2 regions of the Paenibacillus sp. YAF4_2 genome follow, and region 1 is predicted to be linked to the other one. Evidence: a T-box and tRNA genes for the amino acid it is inferred to sense, from the RefSeq annotation. Region 1 holds a T-box; the other holds one or more tRNA genes.
What was found. The T-box of region 1 lies ahead of AB4Y93_RS10000 (valine--tRNA ligase). A T-box ahead of a tRNA ligase gene usually reads a tRNA of that ligase, here a tRNA-Val.
Positions count from the first base shown of each region.

Region 2: it encodes a tRNA-Val, which carries the amino acid that the T-box ahead of AB4Y93_RS10000 (valine--tRNA ligase) is inferred to sense. The anticodon was not compared.

Region 1 covers NZ_JBFRCT010000003.1:567,523-570,947, reverse strand. Annotated here, with positions in the region: gene AB4Y93_RS10000 (valine--tRNA ligase) at 1-1,809, opposite strand, end outside; T-box leader at 1,984-2,213, opposite strand; gene AB4Y93_RS09995 (MDR family MFS transporter) at 2,285-3,425, opposite strand, start outside.
Region 2 covers NZ_JBFRCT010000009.1:197,273-200,697, forward strand. Annotated here, with positions in the region: gene AB4Y93_RS21140 (response regulator transcription factor) at 17-1,528, shown strand; tRNA gene AB4Y93_RS21145 (tRNA-Val) at 1,628-1,700, opposite strand; gene AB4Y93_RS21150 (acyltransferase family protein) at 1,869-3,047, shown strand; gene AB4Y93_RS21155 (cupin domain-containing protein) at 2,995-3,333, shown strand; gene AB4Y93_RS21160 (anti-sigma factor) at 3,382-3,425, opposite strand, start outside.

The DNA of each region.
Region 1 (3,425 bases):
GATATCGATATCCGCAGCCGAGAAACCTTCCAGGTTCATTAACGCAAAGCGTGAAGCATTCCAAATCTTGTTTGCAAAGTTGCGTGCTTGCTCGACCTTCTCAAGACGGAAACGCAAATCCTGCCCTGGCGTACTGCTAGTCGAGATCATGTAACGCATGGCATCTGCACCATAATTCTCGATAACATCAAGCGGGTCAATACCGTTGCCAAGCGACTTGGACATTTTGCGGCCTTCAGCATCACGAACAAGACCATGCATTAATACATCCTTGAATGGAATTTGATCCGTGAACTTAAGGGCTGTAAAGATCATACGCGCTACCCAGAAATAAACGATATCATAACCCGTTACGAGAACATTGGTCGGGTAATAACGTTTGAAGTCTTCCGTTTCTTCCGGCCAGCCAAGTGTCGAGAACGGCCACAGCCCGGAGCTGAACCATGTATCCAGAACATCTTCATCCTGACGGAGCGATGTGCTACCACAAGCTGAGCATGCAGTTACATCTTCAAGGGCAACATGCATTTCCCCGCAAGACTCGCAATACCAAGCCGGAATACGGTGACCCCACCATAGTTGACGGGAAATACACCAATCGCGGACATTCTCGATCCAGTTCAAATAAATTTTTTCGAAGCGATCTGGTACAAAGTTGACACCATTGCCAGCCTTCTGTGCTTCAATAGCACGCTCAGCAAGTGGCTTCATGGCCACGAACCATTGTGTCGACAAGTAAGGCTCAACTACTGCGCCGCTGCGCTCGCTATGGCCGACTTGATGGACATGATCCTCAATTCGGATACAAACGCCTTGCTCCTGCAGATCTTTCACAAGCTGTTTACGACAGTCTGCACGATCCAGACCTTGATAAGGACCGGCATGTTCATTCATTGTGCCTGTCTCATCCATAACAATAATTTGCGGCAGATCATGACGAAGACCAACCTCGAAGTCATTAGGATCATGTGCAGGCGTAATCTTAACCGCGCCGGATCCAAAGTCACTCTCTACGTATTCATCAGCAATGATCGGAATTTCACGGTTAACAACCGGCAATACGATCATTTGGCCAATCAGATGCTTGTAACGCTCGTCTTCCGGATGAACAGCTACAGCTGTATCACCAAGCATCGTCTCCGGACGAGTTGTTGCAACGGTAATATGCCCGCTGCCGTCTTTGAGAGGATATTGCAGATGGTACAGATGACCATTCAGTTCTTTATGCTCAACTTCAATATCGGACAAAGCTGTCCGTGCAGCTGGATCCCAGTTAATGATTTTTTTGCCGCGGTAGATCAGACCTTTCTCATGCAAACGAACGAATACTTCACGAACTGCCTTGGACAAGCCTTCATCCAATGTAAAACGTTCGCGAGAGTAGTCCAGAGACAGTCCCATCTTGCCCCACTGTTCACGGATTGTGTTCGCATAAAGCTCTTTCCAATCCCATACTTGCTCTAGGAATTTCTCACGGCCAAGGTCATAACGGCTTAATCCTTGCTCGCGCAGCTTCTGTTCCACCTTGGTTTGAGTTGCGATACCCGCGTGATCGGTACCAGGCAGCCAGAGTGTATCAAAGCCCTGCATCCGTTTCGTACGAATAATAATATCCTGAAGGGTAAAATCGAGCGCATGCCCGATATGCAGCATCCCTGTTACGTTCGGCGGCGGAATTACAATGGTGAATGGTTCTGCTTCCGGGCGCTGGCCCGCCTTGAAAAATTGACCCTGCTGCCAGAAATCATACCATTTCTGCTCGGCAGCCTTCGGATCATAAGTCGTCGGCATCGTTGTCTTGTCTGACATCTTTACATCCTCCTAAAATGAATTGCCATACCAAAGGTAAACCATTAACCATTGTGGTAATTCATGCTCGTAAGCATTTGCTCTAAAAAAATTGTGAATACAATTTCACTTCGTAAGCATTACCACTCTTGTCATTGCTTGGATAGAAATACAAAAAAACCTTCCGCCCTTATAGCAAAGGACGAAAGGTTATCTTCCGTGGTACCACCTTTGTTCCGCGCTCAGAAAATAAGCACGGCACTCAAACAGATAACGGCTGTGGCCGGCTCGAAATAACGGAAACCGCTTCATTCAAGCAACTCCGGGGCGACAAGCATAGCAGTAAATTCCTGCGGCACCTTTCAGCGTTACAGTCCCGCTCTCTGAAGGCTTGGCTGCTAACTCTTCCCCTTCAACGTCAACATATGTTGAAAAAAATCAGATATAGCATATTTTATCCAAGATGTCCTCGAAAGTCAACTTGTGACTACGCCTATTAGTGACCCATCATCATTGGCATTTCTGCTTTTTCTGCATCTTTGCCAACCGCACGCTTAGGCTTCGACAGCAGGAAACCTACCAAAGTACCCACAACACCAACGATCGTTAAGATCAGGAACGTGTCGCCATAGGAAGCTGAAGCAATATGCGACGCAATAGCTGGTGTAATGTCAGCAGGATTCGTAATGCCTTCCGACGCCATATAATGCTCCGTGCGCCGAGCCAGAATCGTTGCTAGGCCAGCTACCGCAAAGGAAGTCATAACCTGCTGGGCAGCACTTGTAAGGGATGTAACACGACCAACCAGTTCAGGAGGTGCTGCTTGAATAATATGTGTATTAAGCGGCATCATCGAAAGGCCCATACCCGCTCCAAGCAAAATCAAAGGAAGAATATAAGTGCCTACTGTTGCATCGGCCGAAATATTAGAAAGCAGGAATGCGCCAATCGTGACAATCGCAAGACCACTCATAACAAGCGGACGAGCACCAATCTTGTCAAACAGTTTCCCGCCAATAGGCATAAAGATCGCAGCTGCCAATGCTTGCGGAAGCAAGATCAAGCCCGTATCAAGAGCGGAGTAACCTTTCGCTGTTTGCAAGAACAACGGGAACAGGAACAAGGTACCAAAGAGAGCAATTTGCGAAACCCATTGAACAACAATACCTTTGGAGAAATCCGGGGATTTGAATACACGAAGTTCCAGCAAAGGCTGCTTACGGTTCAATTCAACGATAATAAAGATAATAAGGGACACGCCGCCAACAATTAGACCAGTCAACGTTTTCGTAGAGCCCCAGTCAGTACCGCCTTCACTTACACCGTATGCAAGACCTGCAAAGGCAAGTGGTGCAAAGATCATACCAAGAAGATCAAGCTGTGGAACGGATTGGCGTGCCAAAGCCGGCAATGTACGAAGACCAAGGAAGACCGCTACCGCACCAACAGGGATATTGATAATAAAAATCCAGTGCCAAGTTACGTAGTCAACAAGCCAGCCGGCAAGTACTGGTCCAAGTGCAGGAGCAAGCAGCATAGGAATACCGATCATGCCCATTACCGCACCTTGTTTGCCCGGAGGGCTTAAGCGATAAGTAAATGCCATTGCGATTGGAGCAACCATACCACCGCCAAGG
Region 2 (3,425 bases), on a different contig from region 1:
TAGGAGGAGAAGCCTAATGTATACCGCCTTGATTGCTGAAGACAGCAAGCCGATACTACGAAATATCAAGGCGCTTCTCGAATCATCGGAACTGCCGATCCAGATCGTCGCAACCGCCTATAATGGGGAAGAGGCACTGGATTATATGAAGAAGCAGCCTGTCGACATCCTGATTACCGATATCCGGATGCCCAAGTTGGACGGGCTTGGACTTATCGAGCAGGCAAAGAAGCTGCATTCGTCGCTGAAAGTAGTGCTTATCAGCAGCTACAGCGATTTCGAATATACTCGCAAAGCGATTAATTTACAGGTGTTTGATTATTTACTGAAGCCTGTCGAGCGGAACCAGTTGATTGAGGTTATGGAACGGATCGTTGATTCGATCGCGGAAAAGCTGGAATATAGCCTTGAACCCCTGAAGTCGATTGCGCCTGCTGCTTTTCTATCCGGCTTGCGTCTTGGACCGCAATTTCATGAACAGCCTGTTTCGCTGTTTCTGATTGGCAGACAGCCGTTTAGCCCGAATTTGGGCAATTGGAAGATGGAAACGCTGCAAACGGTGCTCCAAGCCGTTTGCGAGCCGCAAGGCTGCTGGTTGTTTCCTGCTAAGGATTCGGACCGTTATATTGTTTTTGTCCAGCCCGCTTTAAAAGAACGGTTCGCCACAACGATTGCTTGGATGGAATCTATTGAACGTCAGCTGCTGAGTGTTGGTATTGAGATCGCCATGGCGGGACGATTCCAGCCGGTTGATATGAGCCAGCTGCAGCTTCAATATGACAGATTGAAATATTTACTCGATCAAGAAACGCTGCTCGATAAGAGAGTGCTGTTGGATACGGATTATCGCATTCCTGAACAAACAGGGAAGGAAGAGATGATTAGAAGCTTTACCGATATGATTGAACAGCGCCAGTCACAGCCATTCTTGATGAAGCTCCGTGAGTATCTGCAAATCTCTTATAACGAGCATACCCGTTATTACGATCTGGAGAAGCTTATAGCCGCGATCGGAGATGCTTTTGTCCATGCTTTGCCGAGCAGCGGACCGGAGGAAAGGCTGGCAGCGGCAGTAGCAGTCAAAGAAATGTTGGAGGAAGACAGCTACCAGAGATTCTGTGAGCAATGTCTGGACTGGTGTGCCCACAACTTTGAACTGCTGCAATTGCGCAACCGGAAAAGCGGAGAAGAGTTGTTCGAGCAGATGGATGCTTACGTGAAGCTCCATAAATTTTCGCAGCTTTCCATCAATGATCTTGCTGCCAAATTCCATGTCAGCGCGTCCTATGTGAGCCGGATCATAAAGCGTTATACGAACACAACATTCGTTCAATATTACATGGAGCTGAAGATCGAGGAAGCCTGCAAGCAGCTGCGCGCTAAGCCAGATTTGAAAATCAAGGAGCTCGCAGATGCGTTTTCCTTCTGTGACCAGCATTATTTCTCCCGTGTGTTCAAGGATCATACAGGTTTAAGCCCAAGCGAATATAAGGAGCAGCATGCCGGATTAGGGAGCTTGTTAGAATAGAAGCTAGAAACGAAAAAGCGGTGCATGGACGGATAATCCATGCACCGCTAATTATCAATAAAACCCGCTAAGCACAAGGCTTAGCGGGTTTTATTTGTATGATCTGTAGTGGGCTCGAACCACTGACCCCTACCCTGTCAAGATAGTGCTCTCCCAGCTGAGCTAACAGATCGTGTGAGTGATAGATATTAATATATCAGCATCCAAAATGATTGTCAACAGAATTGGAGCACAATTTTTACATCCTTTTAGCAACTCCCCAATCAGGAAGTGGCTTCCATTTATCGGATTTATATGATACATTTTGTAACAAAAGTAACTGTGTGATAGGGGGAATAAGATGAAGCGATATGGGGAGCTCGACTCATTAAGAGGACTTGCTGCGTTAAGCGTGGTGTTTAGTCATTTCATTATCATCTTGAGTGCTGTAACTTGGGTAGACAGCTTTAATTACACGCCGTTTCGAATCTTTAAGGCGGGTCACGAGGCGGTTATCTTTTTCTTCGTGCTTAGCGGTTTTGTCTTGTCGCTTCCCTTTTACTCGAATAAAAAGTTTATTTACTCCACTTATATAGTGAAACGAATTTGTCGAATTTATGTTCCTTTTTTGATTATACTGTTGTTCAGCCTTCTGCTTTATAAGCTTGTGTATGTTCCGAATCTAAGCTTTGATGGACTTCAATTGGAATGGTGGACGGAGCCACTAACCTTTAATACGGTGCTTCGTGAGCTGCTGCTTGTTCCTGAGTACATGGAGACGGCTATTAATCCGGTTATATGGTCCTTGACACAGGAGATGCGGATCTCGATTGTTTTCCCGCTGGTGATGATATTTATCATTCGATATGGATGGAAGATGAATCTGGCGATTGCAATTGGTTTGTCTCTGTTCTCGTATTTAGGTAACCTGATATTTACGATGTCAAACCAGAACCCTATTTCAACGAATTATTTGTACACGCTGCATTACATCGGGATGTTTATGATAGGTGCGTTGCTTGCTAAGAATAGGGAGAGTCTACTTCAGCGAATGAGTGGCTTATCTCGAATGATTAAGCTTACCGTATTTGCAGGAGGGTTGCTTTGCTACACTTATGCCGGTATCAGTGATACGGTTGTAAGAAAGCTATTGAAGATTGACGGTGCGTGGATCAGCTTAGCGGCCGACTGGGGAATTACGATTGGAGTTGTGTTACTCATTCTATCTTCATTATCCATAAATAGATTATCTAGAATGCTTCATATAAAGCCGATCGCTTTTCTAGGAAAAATATCTTACTCCCTTTATTTGCTCCATGCCGTTATTTTATTGACTTTTATTTATCTTCTACATAATATTATGCCAATATGGGCAATTGAAATGATTACGTTGATAACCTCCCTAATTGGAGCCTATGTTTCTTATCGGTTACTCGAATTACCTTCTATGAAGCTCGGTAGAGATTGGACATCAAGGAGAAGCAGACATGAAGACGAGCAGACAAAACGCAGAGCATTACATATGGGGGGACCAATGTGACGGTTGGCATTTGCTTAAAGCGCAGGATCTAAGCATCATCTATGAGCGTATGCCGGCACATACCGCTGAAGAAAGGCACTATCATGAGGAATCACAGCAGTTTTTCTTCGTGCTAGAGGGGACGGCGACCATTGAGATTGCCGGTGAGGTGCATGAGCTGCATCAGCATGAGGGAATTCATGTTGCTCCACATATCCCGCATCAGATGTTCAATAAGTCGGACAGCGATATCCAGTTCCTTGTGATTTCGGAACCAACGACAAGAGGGGACAGATTCCCTGCATAAGACAACCGCCATTCGTACCTTTCCGTACGGATGGCGGTTTTTTTGTATTCAGGAGACTGAGCTGTAAACTCTCGTTCCTCGAGGCTGGTCAC